Regions from separate parts of the Streptomyces sp. NPDC029292 genome, predicted to be linked through region 3. Evidence: riboswitches for the same ligand, from Rfam matches in the RefSeq annotation. Region 3 holds a riboswitch; each other region holds the start of a gene.
The links. Region 3 has a riboswitch for cyclic di-AMP ahead of ACZ4WS_RS05305 (C40 family peptidase). Riboswitches for the same ligand answer to the same signal wherever they lie in the genome.
Positions count from the first base shown of each region.

Region 1: linked by a shared signal. The riboswitch ahead of ACZ4WS_RS22560 (transglycosylase family protein) and the one ahead of ACZ4WS_RS05305 (C40 family peptidase) in region 3 are both predicted to bind cyclic di-AMP.
Region 2: linked by a shared signal. The riboswitch ahead of ACZ4WS_RS15115 (M23 family metallopeptidase) and the one ahead of ACZ4WS_RS05305 (C40 family peptidase) in region 3 are both predicted to bind cyclic di-AMP.

Region 1 is NZ_JBVHXR010000010.1:106,958-114,085, reverse strand. Features, by position in the region: gene ACZ4WS_RS22580 (nucleoside triphosphate pyrophosphohydrolase) at 1-93, shown strand, start outside; gene ACZ4WS_RS22575 (globin domain-containing protein) at 110-1,321, opposite strand; gene ACZ4WS_RS22570 (cytochrome P450 family protein) at 1,656-2,912, opposite strand; gene ACZ4WS_RS22565 (LysM peptidoglycan-binding domain-containing protein) at 3,296-4,282, shown strand; cyclic di-AMP (ydaO/yuaA leader) riboswitch at 4,465-4,644, shown strand; gene ACZ4WS_RS22560 (transglycosylase family protein) at 4,649-5,335, shown strand; gene eno (phosphopyruvate hydratase) at 5,605-6,891, shown strand; gene ACZ4WS_RS22550 (FtsB family cell division protein) at 6,997-7,128, shown strand, end outside.
Region 2 is NZ_JBVHXR010000005.1:363,033-370,160, reverse strand. Features, by position in the region: gene ACZ4WS_RS15125 (PrsW family intramembrane metalloprotease) at 1-1,243, shown strand, start outside; gene ACZ4WS_RS15120 (aldo/keto reductase) at 1,314-2,258, opposite strand; gene ACZ4WS_RS15115 (M23 family metallopeptidase) at 2,431-3,462, opposite strand; cyclic di-AMP (ydaO/yuaA leader) riboswitch at 3,474-3,630, opposite strand; tRNA gene ACZ4WS_RS15110 (tRNA-Met) at 4,081-4,154, opposite strand; gene ACZ4WS_RS15105 (dihydrofolate reductase family protein) at 4,262-5,404, opposite strand; gene ACZ4WS_RS15100 (MarR family winged helix-turn-helix transcriptional regulator) at 5,477-5,980, shown strand; gene ACZ4WS_RS15095 (GTP cyclohydrolase II) at 6,168-6,794, shown strand; gene ACZ4WS_RS15090 (hypothetical protein) at 6,781-7,128, opposite strand, start outside.
Region 3 is NZ_JBVHXR010000002.1:95,783-102,910, forward strand. Features, by position in the region: gene pdxR (MocR-like pyridoxine biosynthesis transcription factor PdxR) at 1-1,111, shown strand, start outside; gene ACZ4WS_RS05290 (C40 family peptidase) at 1,138-2,199, opposite strand; gene ACZ4WS_RS05295 (hypothetical protein) at 2,597-2,950, shown strand; gene ACZ4WS_RS05300 (tellurite resistance/C4-dicarboxylate transporter family protein) at 2,928-3,884, opposite strand; gene ACZ4WS_RS05305 (C40 family peptidase) at 3,982-5,133, opposite strand; cyclic di-AMP (ydaO/yuaA leader) riboswitch at 5,142-5,312, opposite strand; gene ACZ4WS_RS05310 (ScyD/ScyE family protein) at 5,565-6,659, shown strand; gene pcrA (DNA helicase PcrA) at 6,759-7,128, shown strand, end outside.

The DNA of each region.
Region 1 (7,128 bases), on a different contig from region 3:
GAGGGCTCTGGGACAGCCTCCGACGACTCCGACGACTCCGAAGGCCTTGACGACTTTGAGCGCTCTGAGGGCTCTGAGGAGGGGGAGGCCTGACGGGCGGGTGCCGGAGTTACGCGCGCGGGGCGCGGCCCGACGGGTTGTGCCAGCTCGGCTGCGGACGCTCGAGCAGCCACTCCGCCGCGCCCATGGGGCGGGGGCGCCCCTGACCGGTCAACGGCAGGACGTCGTGGAACACCCGCTCGGCCGGGGTGCCCAGCGTGGGCAGCGCGTCGCCGATCCCTTCGACGAGCTGGGGCGGACCGGCCAGATAGACGTCGTGCTGGGCCCACCCGGCCCGGTTGCCCAACGCGGTCAGGAGCCGCTCCGTCGCCTGCGCCTTGGGCCGGCCCGGCGCGGGGGTGATGACCGTGACGGCGAGCCGGGGAAGCCGGGCACGCAACTGCTCGACGGCGCCCCGGTCGTAGAGGTACGAGGTGTCGCGGGCGACGAGGAACAGCCGGACCTCGTGCTCCTCGTCGAGCTGCTCCAGCAGCGCCTTGACGGGCGCCCATCCGGTGCCGGCCGCGATGAGGGTCAGCGGCCGTTCCACGGGCGTCCGCAAGGTCAGCCCGCCGCCGGGCGCACCGAGCCGCAGGACGTCTCCCTCCCGTGTCTGCCGGACGAGGGCGGTGGAGAGCACCCCGTCCTCGACCCGGCTGATGTGCAGGTCGACGGTGTGGTCGGGGCGGGGCGCGTTGCCCAGCGAGTACGGCCGCCAGATGCCCGGCAGATGCGGGGCGTTGACACTGACGTACTGGCCGGGGACGTACGGGAGCCGCTGCCGCGGTCGCAAGGTCAGGACGACGAGATCGTCGCCGTGCCGGGTCCGGGCGACGACCTCGGCGTCCCACCACGGCGGTTCACCCTCGTGCTGCGACTCCCACGCGCCCTGCAGCATGACGTTCGTGATCGCCCCGTACGCCTCGGCCCAGGCCTTCTCGACCTCCGCGTTCCACGCCGACCCCGCGACGAAGGTGAACGCGGCGATCAGGCTGGCCCCCACGGCGGCGTAGTGCTCCGGCTCCGCCAGATACTTCCGGTGGTCCCGCCCCAGTTCCCGTAAGTACCCCGGCAGCCGCGGATCCTCCAGCCGTTCCATCACATACGTGAGTGCCGCGAACAGCCTGTCCCGCTGCCGCTCCATGTCCTCCGGGAAGTTCAGCGGAAACAGCCCGCGGACGTCCGGGTTGTGCCGGAACAGATGCGAGTAGAAGTACTTGACCGCGAACTCGGCCCGTCTCTCGACTACCGCGAAGCTGGATCTGAGTATTTCGGGGTCCACTGCGTGAATGTAGGGAGGTGTCGAGCCGCCGGGTCAAACAGCAGGTGATTTGCGGACAGCCTGGGGTGAAGCGGGTGAGGGGTGGGGGAGGGCGGGGTGAGTACCGTTGGGCCTGGCTGTCCGGGAACAAGGGGGCTTGGTGGAACGGGAGTTGACGGCGCCGGCGAAGGTCATCGTGGCGGCGATGGCGACGGAGGAGTGGGAGCGGCTCAGCGAGCGTCTCGTCCCTGCCCTGGGCGAATGCGGCGTCCGGCAACTCTCCGGATCCCGTCAAGGAGTGACCAACAGCGAGCACCGTCCGGACGCGGGTCGCGCGGCCCGCGATCCGCACCGGTCAGTCGGCGGTGAACTCCACAGGGAGGTTCCGCAGCCCGCGCATGATCAGGCCGCCTCGCCAGCGCAAGTCCGCTGGATCGGCGGCAAGCCGGAGATCGGGTAGACGGCGTAGCAAGGTGGCCAGTGCGGTGCGGCCTTCGAGGCGGGCGAGCGGGGCGCCGATGCAGTAGTGGATGCCGTGTCCGTAGCCGAGGTGCTGGTTGTCCCTGCGGGAGAGGTCGAGTGTGTCCGGTTCGTCGAAACGGGCGGGATCACGATCGGCAGCGGCGAGGACCACAAGCACGGGATCACCAGAAGCGATGCGTTGTCCGCCGATTTCGAGGGGTTCGGTTGCGTAGCGCCAGGTGGCCAGTTCGACGGGGCCGTCGTAACGGAGGAGCTCTTCGATGCCGGTGTCGAGCAGTTCCTGTTCGCCGCGTTCGATCGACTTCTGTAGTTGCGCTCGCTGCTCTGGGTTGCGCAGCAGCGCGTACGTGCCGTTGCCGATCAAGTTAATAACGGTCTCAAAACCTGCGAACAACAGTACGAAACACATGGCCGCGGCTTCGTTCTCGGTGAGGTGCTCGCCGTGGTCGGAGGCGCGGATGAGCCCGGAGATGAGGTCTTCGCCGGGGCCGGGGGCGTCCGGGAGCGCCTCCCGCTTGCGGTGGATCAGCTCGGCGAGATAGGCGCGCATCTTCTTCACGGACCGCGCGACACCGCCCCTCGGCCCGCCCTGGTGCCGGATCATCATGCCCGCCCAGTCCCGGAAGTCGTCCTGGTCCTCGCGGGGGACGCCGAGCAGGTCACAGATGGCGTAGATGGGGAGGGGGAACGCGAACTCGTGGATGAGGTCGGCGCTTCCGGTCTGCGCGAACTGGTCGATGAGGTGGTCGGTCAGCTCTTGGACGCGGGGCGCGAATTCGGCCACTCGGCGGGGTGTGAACGCCTTGGAGACGAGCCGACGGAGCCGCGTGTGGTCCGGCGGGTCGATGTTGAGCAGGTGGGTCATGAGGTTGGCGCTGCGCTCGCCGGGGATGCCCGTCTTGCTCTTGCCGTGGGCGTCCTCGGAATGGTGCACGGGATTCTTGGAGAGCCGCTGGTCGGCGAGCGCCTGCTTGGCGTCTGGGTACCGGGTGACCAGCCAGGCCTCCACCCCGCTGGGGAGGGTGGTGCGGTGCACGGGCGAATGCTCGCGGAGCCACGCGTAGGCAGGGTAGGGGTCGGTGGCGAATTCCCAGGTGAAGAGTCCGGGTTCGATATGCGGGGCGTTCACGGAGCGACGGTACCGGGAGCCGTGTTGCGTGGGTGAGGAGGCCGAACTGTGCAATTCCCCTTCAAAAGGCCGTGTACGGGACCTGGCTGTCGAACGGGTGGGCAGCTCCCGGAGATAGGGAGAAGTGCGAGAGGAGCGCCGTCGAGTTCACATTGCTGTTCGGCGGAGCCGGGAAATTCGCACGCGCGTGCTGGATGGATGACCGTCTGATCGCCGTCGGATCGCCGTCCGGTCACGGGAAAGTGACGATCCCTCAACTCTGTGATCTTCACGTGATCTGCGCTGCATCGACTTGTGACAAGCGTTCGAGTGCGGATACGTTCACCCATCAATGCGGCCCATCTGCCGCAGTGGTCACCTGCTGTCACGCGAAAGGCTTCCGCATGCTCTCCGGGAACGGCCGTCATCGTCGCCCCCGTCAGGCCCCGGCCCTCATCGTCGCCGCAGGGGTGACCGGATCGGCGATCGCGATCCCGTTGCTCGGCGCCACCAGTGCGAGCGCGGCCGACGGCACCACCTGGGACCGGGTCGCGGAGTGCGAGAGCGGCGGCTCTTGGAGCGCGAACAGCGGCAACGGGTACTACGGCGGGCTGCAGTTGAGCCAGGAGAACTGGGAGAAGTACGGCGGTCTCGCGTACGCTCCGAGTGCCGACCAGGCCAGCCGATCGCAGCAGATAGCCATCGGGGAGAAGGTCCTCGACGACCAGGGCCTCGCCGTCTGGCCCACCTGCGGAACGCTCTCCGGGCTCAGCAAGCACTCGGGTTCGGTCGAGGTCGACACGGGAGTGGCGGACGACTCGTCCAGCTCGACCGACTCATCCGACTCATCCGACTCGTCCAGTTCATCCGGTTCGTCCGACTCCTCTTCCTCGTCCGATTCGTCCTCGACAGATTCGTCGTCGTCCGACGCCTCCTCGGGTGCGACCGAGAACTCGACGAAGTCCGACACCTCCTCCAGCGACTCTCAGGGTTCCGACAGCTCGGACACAGCTACGACGAAGAGTGATGACTCGGACAAGTCCGGGCAGAACGGCGACTCTTCGAGTGCGTCCGAGAGTGCGACGAGCGGGGCCGGGCGGCACCGTGGTGACAGTGCCGACGAGGGCGTGACGGCGGGTGCGACCGACGGTCGTACGGACGACACTTCCGGGCGGCATGCCTCTCGCGGCTCGGGCGCGTCCCGCGACGCCGCCGACGGTTCGTACACCGTCCGCACCGGGGACAGCCTCTGGACCATCGCCGACGCCCTTGACCTCGAAGGCGGATGGTCGGCGCTGTACGCCGACAACAAGGAGACGGTCGGCGTTGACCCGGACCTTATCCTCCCCGGTCAGAGCCTTTCAGTTGGTGCCGAATCGGGCGAAAAGTAGCGGGAGTTCGCGTCATGGTTCGCCGTGGAATGTCCGGTTTGGTGCGAGTGAGACATGAGTCTCAGAAGCCCTGATCGTCTTTGAAATTCCGGCGATCGCATGTCTACGGTCATCACCGCTCGCCACAGCGGGCCCCGACGGTCGCAACGCCGAATCCTGCCAACGGCCGTACGGGAACAGTCGACGCGTCAGCGCCGTAGGCAGGAGCGGGGGACCCAAGGTAAGCGCCGCGCCCGGTAGTTGACCGGGAGTGGCTTGGGGTGAAGTCGTACGTCCGACGTCGTGAAGACGAAAGGCGTACGACCGGGCACTCACCCGCCCGAACCCGACAGCTCACCTCGCAGGCGTCGGTGAGGGGATCTCTCCATGCTGTTTTCCAGCAAGGGCAAGCACCGCCGCCCGTCCAAGGCCACCCGTGTGGCCGCGCTCGCCGGTGTCACCGGTGTCGCCATCGCCGCCCCGCTGATGGCGGCCGGCAACGCCTCCGCCGCCACCGCCTCGGAGTGGGACACCGTCGCCCAGTGCGAGTCCGGCGGCAACTGGTCCATCAACACCGGCAACGGCTACTACGGCGGCCTGCAGTTCTCGGCCTCCACCTGGGCGGCGTACGGCGGCACCGCCTACGCGTCCACCGCTGACCAGGCCTCGAAGTCCGAGCAGATCACCATCGGTGAGAAGGTCCTCGCCGCGCAGGGCAAGGGTGCCTGGCCGACCTGCGGCACGGGCCTGTCGAGCGCCGCGTACACCGGTGGTGCGAGCACCTCGTCCTCGTCGAACAGCTCGCCGAGCACCAGCACCACCACCCGCTCGACGGACACCGCCGCCTCCCGTTCGGCGGCCCGCCCGGCCGCCGAGAAGACCGTCACCACCCCGACCGGCAAGAAGGTCAAGAAGGGCGACGGCGAGTACAAGGTCGTCAAGGGTGACTCCCTCAGCTCGATCGCCGAGAAGAAGCACGTCAAGGGTGGCTGGCAGCAGCTGTTCAAGCTGAACAAGGACATCGTCGACGACGCGGACTTCATCTTCCCGGGTCAGCAGCTTCACCTCAGCTGAACCACAGCCCTCTCCTAAGGGAGGCCTTCACACTGGAGGCCTCGTGAGGGTTCCCCCCCGTCCCCACGGGCTCCCCGCTCTGGTGCGTGTTCCCCCGTACGCACTGGAGCGGGGTTTTTCATTCCGTTTTTGTTCCGTTCTGGAACAATGTTTACTCTGAGTTCTGCCCAAGGGGTGGTCGACCGGCTGGCCGATCCTCCCGGGGCGGTTAGGCTCATCTCGCGGAGCCATCACAGGTTTCGCGTACCCGCGTCACATCCCAGAAGGAGATGCTCGTGCCGTCCATCGACGTCGTCGTAGCCCGGGAAATCCTGGACTCCCGAGGCAACCCCACGGTCGAGGTCGAGGTCGGCCTCGACGACGGCAGCACGGGTCGTGCCGCCGTTCCGTCCGGTGCCTCCACGGGTGCCTTCGAGGCCATTGAGCTCCGTGACGGTGACCCCAACCGTTACCAGGGCAAGGGTGTCGAGAAGGCCGTCCTCGCCGTCATCGAGCAGATCGGCCCGGAGCTCGTCGGTTACGACGCCACCGAGCAGCGCCTGATCGACCAGGCGATGTTCGACCTGGACGCCACCGACAACAAGGGCTCGCTCGGCGCCAACGCCATCCTCGGCGTCTCCCTCGCCGTCGCGCACGCCGCCTCCGAGGCGTCCGACCTCCCCCTCTTCCGCTACCTGGGCGGCCCGAACGCGCACCTGCTGCCCGTTCCGATGATGAACATCCTGAACGGCGGGTCGCACGCCGACTCGAACGTGGACATCCAGGAGTTCATGATCGCCCCGATCGGCGCGGAGTCCTTCTCCGAGGCCCTGCGCTGGGGCGCCGAGGTCTACCACACCCTCAAGAAGGTGCTGAAGACCAAGGGTCTGTCCACCGGCCTCGGCGACGAGGGCGGTTTCGCCCCGAACCTGGAGTCCAACCGCGCCGCGCTCGACCTCATCCTCGAGGCCATCAAGCAGGCCGGTTACGTCCCCGGCGAGCAGATCGCGCTCGCGCTCGACGTCGCCGCGTCCGAGTTCTACAAGGACGGCAAGTACGAGTTCGAGGGCAAGTCCCGCTCGGCCGCCGAGATGACCGAGTACTACGAGGAGCTCGTCTCCGCGTACCCGCTGGTCTCCATCGAGGACCCGCTGTACGAGGACGACTGGGCCGGCTGGAACGTCATCACCGAGAAGCTGGGCGACAAGGTCCAGATCGTCGGCGACGACCTCTTCGTCACCAACCCCGAGCGCCTCGCTCGCGGCATCGAAGAGGGCTCCGCGAACGCCCTGCTCGTCAAGGTGAACCAGATCGGCTCGCTGACCGAGACCCTGGACGCCGTCGAGATGGCCCAGCGCAACGGCTTCAAGTGCATGATGTCCCACCGCTCCGGCGAGACCGAGGACGTCACCATCGCCGACCTCGCCGTCGCGGTGAACTGCGGTCAGATCAAGACCGGCGCCCCGGCCCGCTCGGACCGCGTCGCCAAGTACAACCAGCTGCTGCGCATCGAGGAGATCCTCGACGACGCCGCGGTGTACGCCGGCCGCTCGGCCTTCCCCCGCTTCAAGGGCTGAGCCGCAGGCTCGTAGGAAGCGTCGTACGTACGTCCCCGTACTCGGTCCCGTACCGTGTGCGGGGACGTACGCACGTGACGGGCTTGTACTGGGGAGGCGGGACTCATGGCCGTGAAGGACCGGGACCGGTTCTCCACCACGACCAGGCTGCGGCTCCTCGGTGAGCAGACGGCGGCCCGGGTCTACCGCTCCCAGACCAAGCGGCAGGCCCGCCGCTCGCGGCTCACCGGGCGGGCC
Region 2 (7,128 bases), on a different contig from region 3:
GGTGCGCGAACAGACCGGCACCGAGGGCTTCCTGGTCGGGCTGGGCCTCGCCGTGTTCCCCGTGCCGCTCCTGGTCGCCGCGTTCCGCTGGCTGGACCGGGTGGAGCCCGGCCCCTGGCGGAACCTGCTGTTCGCCTTCGCCTGGGGCGCCTGCGCGGCGGCGCTCATAGCGATCGTCGCCAACAGCTTCGCGACGAGATGGATAGCGACCGCGACCGCCGACCCGTCCAGCGCCGACACCCTCGGCGCGACCGTCATAGCGCCCATCGTCGAGGAGTCCGCGAAAGCCGCGGCCGTGCTGCTGATCTTCCTCTTCCGCAGACGGGACTTCACCGGGATCGTCGACGGCGTCGTCATAGCCGGGGTCACCGCCACCGGCTTCGCGTTCACCGAGAACATCCTCTACCTCGGCACCGCCTTCGGCACCGACCAGCTCAGCGGCGAACGCGGGCTGGCCTCCGTGACCGCCGCGACCTTCTTCGTCCGCGTCGTGATGTCACCCTTCGCGCACCCGCTGTTCACCGTGCTGACCGGCATCGGCTTCGGCATCGCGGCGCTGTCCGCCGAGCGCCATCATCTGCGCCGCGTGCTGCTGCCCCTCGCCGGACTCCTGCTCGCCATGGGCATGCACTCCGTCTGGAACAGCTCGTCGAGCTTCGGCGAGTACGGGTTCTTCGCCGTGTACGCCGCGTTCATGGTGCCCGCGTTCGGGCTGCTGACCTGGCTGGTCGTCTGGACACGGCAGCGGGAGCTGCGCACGGTGCGCTCGGAACTGCCCGCGTACGCCGCCGCCGGGTGGCTGGCCGTGCCCGAGCCGTACGCGCTCGGCTCGATGCGGGCGCGACGCCTCGCCCGCGAGTACGCCGCCCACCACTTCGGCAAGGCCGCCGCCCGCTCCGTCGCCGAGTACGAGGCGTACGCGACCTCGCTGGCGTTCCTGCGGCACCGGGGGCGGCGTGGCCGCGCGGGCGCCGACTTCGTCGTACGGGAACGGGAGTTGCTCGACGAGCTGTGGCGCCGCCGCGAGGTCGCCCGACCGGCCCTGGCCTACGCGACGCGGGCGACGGCCCCGGTGGTCCCGGTGCCGCCTTGGCCCACCCATGGGTACCCCCCGGTTTCCCCCGTGTCCCCGGTGTCCCCGGTGTCGCCAGTGTTCCCGGCGTCCCCGGGGTACGGGCAGCCGTACCCGTACCCATACGGTCCGGCGACGCCGTACCCCGCGTACAACCCCTATCGGTCGTAGGAGCCGTGGAGCGTTCGGCCCCACCGGGTTCCGCCGTCATGGCCGATCGCCACGGCGGCGGAGAAGCGGATCAGGCCGACGCCTGTGTCAGCTTGGCCAGCTCGTCGTCCGTCAGGGTCAGGTCCGCCACCCCGAGCAGTGCCGGAAGCTGCTCGACCGTGCGGGCCGAAGCGATCGGGGCGGCCACCGTCGGCTGGGCGGCCAGCCAGGCCAGGGCGACCGTGGCGACCTGGGCATCGTGCGCCTGGGCGACCTCGTCGAGGGCGGCCAGCACGCGAACGCCCCGCTCCGACTCGAGGTGCTTTCCGGCGCCCTGCGCACGCGCGCTGTCGACCGTCGTACCGGGGCGGTACTTGCCGGTGAGGAAGCCGGAGGCCAGCGCGAAGTACGGGATGGCGGCCAGGCCGGTGCGGGAGGCGAGCTCCTGGAGCGGGCCCTCGTAGGTGTCGCGCGAGACCAGGTTGTAGTGGGGCTGGAGGGCGACGTAGCGCGCGAGGCCCTCGCGGTCGGAGAACTCCAGGGACGCCTGGAGCCGCTCGGGCGTGATGTTGGAGGCGGCGATCGCCCGCACCTTGCCCTCCCGCACCAGCTCGTCGAGCGCGGTGACGATCTCCTCGAACGGCACTTCCGGCTTGTCGAAGTGCGTGAAGTAGAGGTCGATGTAGTCGGTGTCCAGGCGGCGCAGGGAGGCCTCGGCCGCGGCCTTGATGTTGGCGCCGGACAGCCCCAGGTAGTCGGGGTGCTGGCTGACCTTGGTGGCGATCACGACGTCGGAACGGTTGCCGCGCGCCTTGACCCACTTGCCGATGATGGTCTCGGACTCGCCACCCTTGTTGCCCTCGATCCACGCCGAGTACGAGTCGGCGGTGTCGATGAAGTTGCCACCCGCGGCCGCGTACGCGTCGAGCACGGCGAAGGACTGCGCCTCGTCGGCGGTCCAGCCGAAGACGTTGCCGCCGAGGGCGAGCGGGAAGACCTCGAGGTCGGACGAACCAAGCTTGCGGAGAGAAGTCATGCTCAGTTTCAACGCCCGTACCGGATGGCCGTATTCCGCACGGACGATTCCGCACAAACGCCTGACCGGCGGTCCTGGTGTCGGGGGGATGGCATCAGAACCGCCGGAGTTCAGCGGAGAAAGATCAAGGGATCAAGAAACCACGAGACGACGAGGCCCAGAGTTCAAGAGATCAGGGGTTGAGGCCCTTGCTCTGCAGCCACGCCATCGGGTCGATCGCGTCGCCGCCGGCGGGGTGGACCTCCAGGTGGAGGTGCGGCCCGGTGACATTGCCCGTCGCACCCACGCGCCCGATGACATCACCCGTGGCGACCTTCTGCCCCACGCTCACGCTGATCGACGACTGGTGGCAGAACCACAGCTCCGTACCGTCGTCGAGGGTGAGGATCGTGCGGTAGCCGTACGAACCGGCCCAGCCCGCCTCCGTGACGGTGCCGCTGTGGATCGCCTTGATCAGCGTGCCGGTGGGCGCGGCGAAGTCCAGGCCGGTGTGGTAGCCGGAGGACCACATGGAGCCGGCGTCACCGAAGCGCGACGTCAGGGTGTACGAGGAGGTGGGCAGCGCGTAGCTCTTGGCGAGCTCGGCGAGGCGCTCCGCCTCGGCCTTCGCCTTGGCCACCTCTTCCGCCTTCTTCTTGGCGGCGGCGGCCTTGGCCGCGGCGTCGTCCTGCTGCTTGGCGGCCAGCGCGACGGCCTTCTTCGCGGCGGCGGTCTCGGCGGCCTGCTGGGCCGCGCTGTCGACCTGGTCCTGCTGCGACTCGGCCTGCTCCATGATGCGGGCGCGCAGGGCCTCGCCCGCGTCGGCGGTGCCCTGCGCGGTGTCGGCGCTGGTCAGCCCGGCGGTGGTGAGCGGGGTGGCGGAGCCCTTGGGCGTGCCGGAGTCGCCGTCGGATATCAGGGCCTTGGCCGAGTCGGTGACCGACGACAGGTCGGGCAGCGAGATCGACACGGGGGGCTTGCCGGGCGCCGCGGTGGCCATGCCGCCCGCGCCGACGGCGGCTATGACGCCGACGCCGAGAACCGTGGAGCTGCGGGCGAGTCCTCCGCCGCGCTGCTTACTGACGCGGTGCCGGCCGCGGACGGGACGGACGGAATCCTCGGTGGGATTCCACTCCTCCCAGGGGCCCTCGTCGTTGCCGTAGCCGAAGGGCTGTGTGTCGTTCGGCGCGAACGAGGTTGGCTGGGCAGGCCGGTTGGACGCCACGTGGGCGCACTCCTTTCCTTCCTTCTCGCCTACCGGGTTAGCTGACGGGTTCGGAGCAGGAAGGTCTCCTACGCGCGTCCACCACAGCATTCCTGCCGCGAAAGACGCTCGATTCACCCCAAGTTGGTGGTTCCCCGGTTCCCTTGCGGGATTCGGCGCGTGCGCACGGAGCCATCTCTTGTGACGGCTGGGACGACCGCGCTGCGTTATCGAACGTTAATAGACCCGGGCACTGGATTCCAAGCCGTTCGTACTGATCGTTAACGCTTTTGGCCAGGACTTACGGGTCACCACCGGTGGAAATCGGGCGAGTTGACCAAGGCTTATCAATCCCCGTTCATTTGACGGTGTGTCAGTTGTTATGCGGAGGGGCGTCACCCGATCACCCCCGGTGACAACGATCAAGGACGCCGGACGTACGACGCTCAGGACGCCGTAGCCATGACGGTCGAGGACGCCGTACGGCAAGCAGCGCCATGTCGTCCGTCAGGGCGCCGCCCGTGTACCGGCCCCGGCCGGTATCCACCAGGGGGGCGACCGGTGTGGGCCGACTGGGGGACGTCGGTAAACACCAAGGGCCGGAACTCGTGAATCCGAGTTCCGGCCCTTGGCCTTCAGTAGCGGGGACAGGATTTGAACCTGCGACCTCTGGGTTATGAGCCCAGCGAGCTACCGAGCTGCTCCACCCCGCGTCGTTGAAATTAGTGTACGCCATCCGCGGGACCCGAAGCACACACGTTTACGGGCGCCCCACGACGGCCGTTTACGCGCGCCCCACGACGGCGGTGCTACCCGCGTGCTACCCCGCCCCGAGAAGGTGCCGGTTCGGCGCCATGGCCCGCTCCTCGTACTCCGGGAGTACGACGACTTCGGCGCCCTCGGCCACCAGGACCCCGCTCCCGTCGGCCCCCGGGACGAACGTGTCGGGCTCTCGCCAGGCGGTGACCACCCGCCGCACCCCGGCGTCGAGGATCAGCCGCGCACACGGCGCGGGCCGCGACGCCCGGCGCGCACACGGCTCCAGACTGCTGTACACCGTGGCGGAGCCGAGCCGGGGATCACCGGCCGCGATCTTGGCAAGCGCCGCCTCCTCGGCATGCACCACGGAATCGCCGCCCTCCCGCGAGTGCCCCCGGGCCAGCTCGGTCCCGTCGGCCGCCACCACCACCGCCCCCACGCTGAACGCGGTCTCCGACGGCGGGCACAGCTCCGCCAGCTCGCACGCGAGCGCCAGCCAGTGCCGGTCCGCGGCGGAGGCGAGCCCCCCGGCTCCGGGCGCCGTGGGCACGTACCGGATGAGGACGACGTCCCCGACGGCCCGCGTCTCCACCAGCCGCATCCGCCCGGGGGGATACACCCCGGGCCCGAACAGCCGCGGCGCGTCCGCCTCCCCCACGAACAGCGGCGCGACGGCGAGCTGCAACTCGTCCGCGAGCCCCTCCCGCATCAGCTGGGTGTGGACCCGGCCGCCCCCTTCGACCATGAGGCGCCGCACACCTCGTACGTCATGAAGGTGTTCCAGCAGCACCCGCCAGTCGAGCTCGGGCCCGGTCGACACCACCTCGACGCCGAGCCCGTGCAAGAGGCCGGCGGCCTTCCCCGCGCCCTTGTCCGTCGTGTAGACGACCTTCTCGCCGCCCGTGTGCCAGAACTGCGCCGCCGGGTCGAGGTCGCCGGACCCGCTGACCGTGACCTTCAGCGGGTACTCCGGACGCCCGGCGGCGACCCGTGCCGCGCGCCGTTCGGCCGAGTTGACCAGGAGCCGGGGATTGTCCGCGCGGAGCGTGCCCGCGCCGACCAGGATCGCGTCGCTGGAGGCCCGTACCTCGTCGACCCGGTCGAAGTCGGCCGGGCCGGAGAGCAGCAGCCGCTCGGGGCCGGTGTCGTCCAGGAAGCCGTCGAGGGAGACGGCGGCGGACAACAGGACGTAGGGGTGGGGCATGGGGCGCACCCTCCAGCTCCGAGCTTTGGGCTCCTAGTGGTTCAACTTTTAAACAGTACCTAGACTGGCGGTATGACGACCCGCTGGCTCTCCCCCGCCGAGCAGCGCGCCTGGCGCTCGTACCTCTCCGCCTCCTCCCTCCTGGAGGACGCGATCGACCGGCAGCTCCAGGCGCAGGCGGGCATGCCTCACCTTTATTACTCCATCCTGGCCATGCTCTCCGAAGCGCCGGACCGGCGGCTGCGGATGACCGAGCTCGCCGAGCTCCTGAAGATCACCCGCAGCAGGCTGACGTACGCGGTGACCCGGCTGGAGAACGACGGCACGGTACGCCGCGAGGGCTGTCCCACCGACAAGCGCGGCCACGTCGCCGTGCTCACGGACGAGGGCATGGCCGTCCTGGAACGGACGGCCCCGGGACATGTCGAAACGGTGCGCACGGCGGTCTTCGACCATCTGACCCCCGAGCAGGTGGGGCAACTGGAGGAGATCTGCGGGAGCATCGCGCGGGTCATCCAGGGCGAAGATCCCGGGGCCTGCGGGGAAGATCTGCCGTGGCGGCGGCGTTCCTCCTGAGACCGGGGCGCGAGCCGTGTGAGCCGTGAGACGGCATTCGACATTCGGCATTGCTTGAATTTTAAAGCACATGTAGGGTCTCTCTCCGAGAGCTTGCTTCAAATCTGAAGCACCTCCCGCCTGCAACACATCTGAAGCACTACGCGAAGCCCCATCTGGTACGACCCCGCTGGACCGGAGAGACAACATGCGCGATTTCCCCACCGCCACGGTGCGCACCCGCGTCACTGTGCCCCTGCGCTTCGGCGACGGCTACTCGGTCGACGCGGAGCTCGTCACCTTCCACGGCCTCGCCGACGGGCTGGAACACCTGGCCGTCGTGCTCGGCGAGCCCGGCGCGACCCCGCTGGTGCGGCTGCACTCCGAGTGCCTGACCGGCGATGTCTTCGGCTCGGCCCGCTGCGACTGCGGACCGCAGCTGCGCGAGGCGGTGGAGCGGATCGCCGACCGGGGCGGTGTGCTGCTGTACCTGCGCCAGGAGGGCCGCGGCATCGGCCTCTACAACAAGCTCGACGCGTACGCCCTCCAGGACCAGGGCCTCGACACGTACGCCGCCAACGCCGCGCTCGGCCTCCCGGAGGACGGCCGCGACTACACCGCGGCCGCCCAGATGCTGCGGGCCCTCGGCATCGACGCCCTGGACCTGCTCTCCAACAACCCCGACAAGGCCGACCAGCTCCGCGACCTGGGCGTCACGGTCTCCCACCGCGTCCCGACGGGCGTCTTCACCACCGCCCACAACGTCCGCTACCTCCGCGCGAAGGTCCTCCAGACCCAGCACACGCTGCCCCTGCCGGAACTCACGGCGGGCTGACCGGCCCGGTGCTGCCCGGCCCGGTGCTGCCCGAGCTCTGCCGTCGAACGACAGGCCCCAGCCAGCCGACGTCGTCGAGGTCCGTGCCCCGGCTGACCGGCTCCCATTCGGCCTGTTCGGCGAGGGTCCGGCTCTCCGCGGCCGTCACCGCGTCCAGCGCGTCGCCGCCCAGCACCAGCCGCAGCGGGGTGTGCGGCGCCGCCAGCGCGGTGAGGATCGCGGCGGCCGCCTTGGCGGGATCGCCGGGCTGCTTTCCGTCGGAGGCCGGGAAGTCCCGGCGGAAGGCGCCCACCGTGTCCTCGTACGCGGCGAGGGCGATCAGCCGGCGGCACGC
Region 3 (7,128 bases):
CTTCGACCGGATCCGTTCCGCCCCGGCCCGTATCGACCTCTCGCCCGGCGTTCCCGACCTCACCGCCTTCCCGCGAGCGGCCTGGCTGCGCGCCGAGCGGGACGTGCTGCGGGGCCTGTCCGCGTCGGGGTTCGGGTACGGGGATCCGCGGGGGACACCGGAGCTGCGGGCGGCCGTGGCGCACTGGCTCGCGCGGAACCGGGGGATCAGGGCCGAGCCGGACGAGGTGATCGTCGTCGCGGGGACCGCGCAGGCGCTGGCGCTGCTCGGGCAGGTGCTGCGCGAGGACGGGGTCGAGGAGATCGCCGTGGAGGACCCGGGCTCACTCGGGGTCCGGCAGCATCTGCAACGGCAGGGACTTGGTACGCCGCCCGTGTCCGTCGACGCCGAGGGCCTCCGGGTGGACGAACTACGGGCGCACGGAGCCGTGTTGCTCACGCCGGCGCACCAGTTCCCGACCGGGGTCGTGCTCGGGGGTGCGCGGCGCAGGGCGCTGATGCGGTGGGCCGGAGACGGCGGGCTGATCGTGGAGGACGACTACGACGCCGAGCACCGTTACGACCGGCCGCCCGTGCCCGCGCTGCGGTCGATGCTGCCCGAGCGGGTCTGCTACGCGGGCAGCGTGTCCAAGCTGCTGGCCCCCGCGCTGCGTACGGGCTGGGTGCTCGCGCCGCCACGCCACCGCGACGCGCTGGTGGCCGCGAAACGCTTCGCCGACCTCGGCAATGCCGTCCTGCCCCAGCTCGTACTGGCCCGGCTCATGGAGTCGGGCGAACTGGAACGGCAGGTGCGGTTGTTGCGACGGCGCCACCGTCGCCGCCGCGATGCCATGATCGCCGCGATCCGCGGTCAGCTGCCGGGCGCGGTCGTCCACGGGGCCGCGGCTGGGCTCCACCTCCTGATCACCTTCGAGGGAGGCGGGGCACCGGCGTTCACGGACACCGACCTCGCCGCCGCCTCCCTCGCCCGCGGTGTGAAGGCCCACCCACTGTCCTGGCACCGGCAGCGCCCGGGTCCGCCCGGCCTGCTCCTCGGTTACGCCGCGTCCCCGGCGACGGCCATCGCCGAGGGCGTGGCCGCGATCGGCGACGCGCTACGAGAACTCCGCTGAGAGAGGGGAGACAAGCACCTACACGGTCACGCCACCCTCGTAGCCCCCGCGAACGGCATCTCGTCGATCGGAGCCAGCCGTACCGGCGCCGTCGGATTGGGGGCGTGGATCATCTGGCCGTTGCCCACGTAGATGCCCACATGGCTGATGCCGGAGTAGAAGAACACCAGGTCGCCGGGGAGGAGTTCGGAGCGTGAGACGCGACGGCCCGCGTTGATCTGGGCGTAGGTCGTACGCGGCAGCGAGATGCCCGCGGAGCGGTACGCGGCCTGGGCCAGGCCGGAGCAGTCGAAGGCGTCGGGCCCGGTGGCACCCCAGACGTAAGGGCTGCCGAGCTTGCCGTAGGCGTACGAAATGGCTGCGGCAGCACGGGAGTTGGGGGCCTGGACGGTTCCGGACGAGGACACCGGGCCCAGGTCGCGCGCCGAGGAGCGGGAGGCGTGCCCGACGCCCCCCGCCTGTCCGAGTTGCGCGCGCTGATCGTTGCTGAGGTTCGCCATCAGCTGTCGCGCGGCGTCGAGCTTCCCGTTGATGGTCTTCTTGTGCCGCTTCAGTTCCGCCTGCCGCGATGTGAGCGAGGCGATTTCCACCTGCGCGGCGCCGCGCAGCTGCTCGATCTCCCGGAGCTGTTTGCGTACGCGCGCCACGGCCGTCGCCTGCCGGCTGCCCGCCCGCTCGGCGATCGCGGCCCCGTCCAGGTACTGGTCGGGATTGTCGGAGAGGACGAGTTGCAGCGCGGGATCGAGGCCGCCGCTGCGGTACTGGGCCGCCGCGATCGAACCCAGCGCCTCCCGCTCGGAGTTGAGCCGGTCCTCCTTGCGTGCCGCCTCGTCACGCAGCGAATTCAGCCGCTCCTGAGCCTTGTCGGCCTTCTCCTTGGCGCCGTTGTACTTCTCGGTGGCGACCTCGGCCTCCTCGTACAACTTGTCGACCTTGGCCTTCACCTGCGCCGGAGACAGCTGCGGATCGGCGTGCCCGGTTCCGTCGAAGCCGGTCGCCGTCGCCGCGCCCGCGAGGGCGATCGTGGCGGCTGTGCGGGCCGTGTTTCCGCCGAGCGAGCGCTGTCTGGGCTTGCGGTGCGCTGCCACGAGGGCCCACATCCTTCCGTACGACCGCGAGGGGAGCGCGGTCAAGCGGTGACGCGTCCGGCGGCGGCCCACACAGGGGGAGCGGGCCGCCGCCGGACCTTCTCGGCGGTGGTGGCCGACTGCCGCCCCTGGCCCGGGCGGCGGTGGGGAGCCGGTCACCTGGAGGAGGACGCTAAACCTGGGAGTGTGGTGTCGGTAACGCCATGTACGGAACTGGCGCCACTGGACCGTCCAGTGACCGTATGTGACCGTGATCCCCGCCTGGCCTCATCGCATTCACACGGTGCGATGACCGATGCGGCGAATCCGGGACAACCGGGCGTGCGCCGGTGCTATGGGTTACAAGGGGTGGGCCGGTGACAAGAGCGACTCGGGCGTCCGATTAGGCTCCGCCTTCATGGACGTACTCATCCATTTCTTCGTCGGCCTGCACATCATCGGCATCGCCTCGCTCCTGGGTGGCTTCCTCACCCAGATGAAGGCGATGGGCAAGGGCACGGCCCGCTTCGTCCCCGCGATGCTGCACGGCGCGCTGACCATGCTGGTCACCGGTGTCGTGCTGGTCGGCCTCAACCAGGCTGACGACAACGCGGTCAACACCATCAAGATCGGCGTGAAGCTGGCCCTGCTGATCGTGATCCTCGGCCTCGTCTACGTGAAGCGGGACGACGAGAAGGTGGACAAGGGCCTCTTCGGACTCGTCGGCCTGCTGACGACCGCGAACATCTTCATCGCCGTGTTGTGGACCTGACGGCTCCCGCCGCGACCGCCAGCCACGCCGCCACCGCGATCCACAGCAGCACCTGCCCCGGACCCCTCAGCCAGGAATCGCCGACGGCGGTCGCGACCGCCAGGGCCGCCACCGCCGTCATCCCCATCGGGAACACGGTCGCCCAGCGCCGTACGTCGTAGCGCGGGCGCCACCAGGCCAGCTCCGCGGCGCCCAGGACGACGTACCAGGCGAGGTCGAGCACGAGCAGCGCGACGGTCACGGCGCGCAGGACGCCGCTGTCGTCGTCGTTCCACAGGTACGGGTTCACGTGGTGCGCGGCGATGAGCTTGGCCCCGGCCAGCGCCGAGATGGCGAGCGCGCCGCCCGCGACCCAGTGGTCCCCGGCGCCCACGGCGACCTCGCGGATGTCGAAGTGCGCGAACGCCACCCCGTACAGGACGATCCCCAGCCAGAACAGCACCAGCGCGTCATGCGCGAGCCACGCCGCTCCCACGGCCGCGGCGAGCGTGGCGCCCAGCACCGCGAGCCCCTGTGTGGCCACGCACACCAGGAACACCCCTCCGGACATACGACGCTTCCAGTGCCGTACGACGACGAAGAGCAGCCCCGGCCAGAGCACGGCCGCCAGCGCGAGAAGCGCCTCGGCCACCTCCTGCCACCCCAGCGCGGACAGCCGCGTGCCGATCACGGTGGTCGCCGCGACGGCGGTGAGCGCGGCGGGCGTGCCCGCCTCCTCCACCCACCGCGCCCGCTCCCGCAGCAGCCGTACGGCGAAGTCCGTGGCGAGCGCGAGCCAGGCGGCGGATGCCAGGGCCAGGGCGATGAGCGACAGGATCTCGTAGCCGGTCAGATACAGCCCGACCGAGATGATGCCGGTGGCCATGACGGCGCCACCGGCGGCGGGCGGTCGCTGGACCCACCAGGTGCGGAGCGGGGAGACGGCTGCTGGCATGGGGCCGATGCTAGGGATCTTCGGGCCGGTTGCCCGCGGGGCACGCGCGCGTGGGCCGGATGACAAGCCCCACGCGCGCGTGCACCGTAAAAAGGGGTTACGCCGGACGCACCACGCTGTGGATGATCGAGGTCCCCGCGTAGTAGATCGACTCCTCGCGGACGTACGCACCCGGCTTCGGCGCGTGGATCATCATGCCGTTGCCTATGTAGAGGCCCACGTGACTGATGTCGTCGTAGAAGAAGACCAGGTCACCGGGCTGGGCGTCGGAGAGGGAGACCGTCGTGCCCGCGTTCACCTGGTCGGTCGTGACGCGCGGCAGTGTGACGCCGGCGGCCTTCCAGGCGGCCTGGGTGAGTCCGGAGCAGTCGTACGAGCCGGGGCCCGTCGCGCCCCAGACGTACGGCTTGCCGATCTGGGCGCGGGCGAAGGCGATGGCCTTGGCGGCCTTGGTGGCGTACGAGGAGTCCGTGGTGGTCGAGCCCGACGAGCCGGTCGTGGTGCTCGACGACTCCTCGGCCGCCTTCTTCGCGGCCGCCGCGGCCTGCTGCTGCGCCAGCTCCGCCGCCTTGCGGTCGGCCTCCTCCTGCTTCTTCTTCTCGATCGCCGCGAGCCGCGCCTTCTCCTCGGCGGTCAGCTGCGAGAGCATGTCGCGCGCCGCGGAGAGCTTCTGCTGGACGGCGGCCTTGGACGTCTTGAGCGTGTTCTGCGACGTGGTCAGCGTCTGCAGGCTCTTGGAGGCCTCCGCGCGCTTCTTCGTGGTGGCGGCCTGCTCGGATATGTAGTCGTCGACGGCCGCCTTCTGGCGGGTGGTCAGACGGCTCATCAGCTGGGTCTGGTCGAAGTAGTCCTGCGGGTCGTCGGCGAGCAGCAGGGTCGCGGTGTCGGGGGCGGTGGCCCCGGTGCGGTACTGCGCCGCGGCGAACGAACCCAGCTCCTCGCGCGCGGTGTTGAGCTTCTCGGTGCGCTTGGCGACGTCGTCGAGGAGGGTGTCGACGCGCTTGCGCTGCGTGGAGGTCTTCTCCTTGGCCGCGTTGTACTTCTCGGTGGCCGTCTCGGCCTGGTGGTAAAGGTCGTTGACCTTCTTCTCGACTTCTTCGAGGCTCGGCTTCGGCTCGGCCGAGGGCGCTGCGTTCGCCGTCTGGGAGAGCAGGGCCACGGAGGTGAGGGCCGCCGTGGCGAGGGCGGCGGGGGTCCGCATGCCTGCTACGCGCGTACCCGCAGGACGCCATGTGCGATGCGACGCCAAGAGAGGAGACTCCTTCCGTCATCCGCCTACCGAGTTAGCTGTCGGGTTCGGGCGGGTGGTTCCGGAAGGTTTGCCCTACGGTCCTTGCCCCACGGGGCAGTCGGACCGATTCACCCCAAGGTCGGTGGGTCCCCGGCTCCGGCTGCCACGGGGCGCACCGGACTCGGCGGAGGCCGCACGGCCCGGCGACGGTTCGCCGGTGGGGGTCGAGCGGCCTGTCCGGCACGCTAGCCAACTCGTGTGGCTCCTGTGAAGGTTGATGTTCGATATGTCCGATACATTTTCGTGACCTTAGCCCTGAGAATCACCCCGCGCGGTCAATCCGGAGTGATCTGTGGTGACTTGTCCGGAGTGGCGACGTCCGCCCGGTTCGAGGCGCTAGCTTCCAGCCAGCCACGGCCGGACGCCGTGGGGGCAGAGGGGATACGGCCATGAGGAAGCGCAAGGCACTCGTCGTCGCCACAGGAGTCGCTCTCGCCGTCACGGGGGCCGTCGCGCCCGCGAGCGCCACCGGCGGCCACGCCGGCGTGCGGACAGGCGGTAAACCGGTGGTCCGCGTCATCGCGACCGGCCTCGACAACCCGCGCCAGCTCGCGTACGACAACGGGCAGCTGTACGTCGCCGAGGCCGGCCGGGGAGGCAAGAAGTGCATCGGCGCCGGGCCCGAGAGCGACCAGACCTGCATCGGTACCACGGCCGCGGTCACCAAGGTCTTCTGGGACGGCGGCGCCTGGAAGCACTACCGGGTGGTGGAGGGGCTGCCCTCGGGCGCCGCCAAGGACGGCGGCTTCGCGACCGGCCTGGACGGCGTCTCCGCGCTCAATGGCAGCGTCTGGGGTGTCGAGACCTGGGCCCCGCCGGAGGCCGGGGTGCCCACCGGCCCGCCCTGGAACAAGCTCGGCAAGCTCCTGTGCGTCGCGCCCGGCAAAGCGACCATCGCCGCCGACATCTCCGCCGTCGAGCTCAAGTACAACCCACACAAGACGGCCGTCGACTCCAACCCGTACGCCGTCCTCGCGCTCCCCGACGGCCGCAAGATCGTGGCCGACGCGGCCGGGAACGACCTGGTGGCCGTCTCGCCCGAGGGCAAGGCCCGCCCCTTCACGGTCTTCCCCGACCACGACAAGCACGAGTCCGTCCCGACCTCGCTGGCCCTCGGCCCCGACGGCAACCTGTACGTCGGCGAGCTGAACGGCGAGGCCACCAGGCCCACCGCCCGCGTCTGGAAGGTCGACCTCGCCACCGGAAAGATCCTCGGCTGGAAGACCGGCTTCGGCTCGATCACCGGCATCGCCTTCAACCAGAACGGCGACCTGTACGTCAGCCAGCTCTTCGCGGGTCTGGTGACCAAGGTCGCGCACGGGAAACGTACGCACGTGAAGGTGCCGTTCCCCGCGGGTGTCGCCGTGGACCCGTACGACGGGAAGGTCTACGTCTCGGCCTGGTCGATCGCCGACCGTAACGGAACGGTTCTGGAGGGTACGAAGACGCCGGGCGGCCAGGTCTGGAAGATCCTCGGCTTCTGAGACGGGTCACGAGTCGCGTCACGAGTCGCGTCACGAGTTCCGGTCGAGTTTTCAGGGTGGCGGCGGGCTGTCAGTGGGGGAGCCTAAACTCGGAGAGCGATGAGCAGCCTCTTTGATGACAGCTTCCTGGCGGACCTCAAGCCCTCCGGGGCCCACGAGGAAGAGCCCCCGCCGCCGCCCGAGGACGGGACGCCGGAGCCGCTTGCGGACGACCTGTTCGGCGGCCGCTTCGACGTGCCGCCGGACCGGGACGCGTACTACCGCGACGGCGCGCACCGTCCTGCCGTGGACCCGGCAGCGCTGCTGGACGGGCTGAACGAGAATCAGCGCGCGGCCGTGGTGCACTCCGGCGCCCCGCTGCTCATCGTGGCCGGCGCGGGCTCCGGCAAGACCCGCGTGCTCACGCACCGGATCGCGTATCTGCTGGCCGAGCGGAATGTGCACCCCGGCCAGATCCTCGCGATCACCT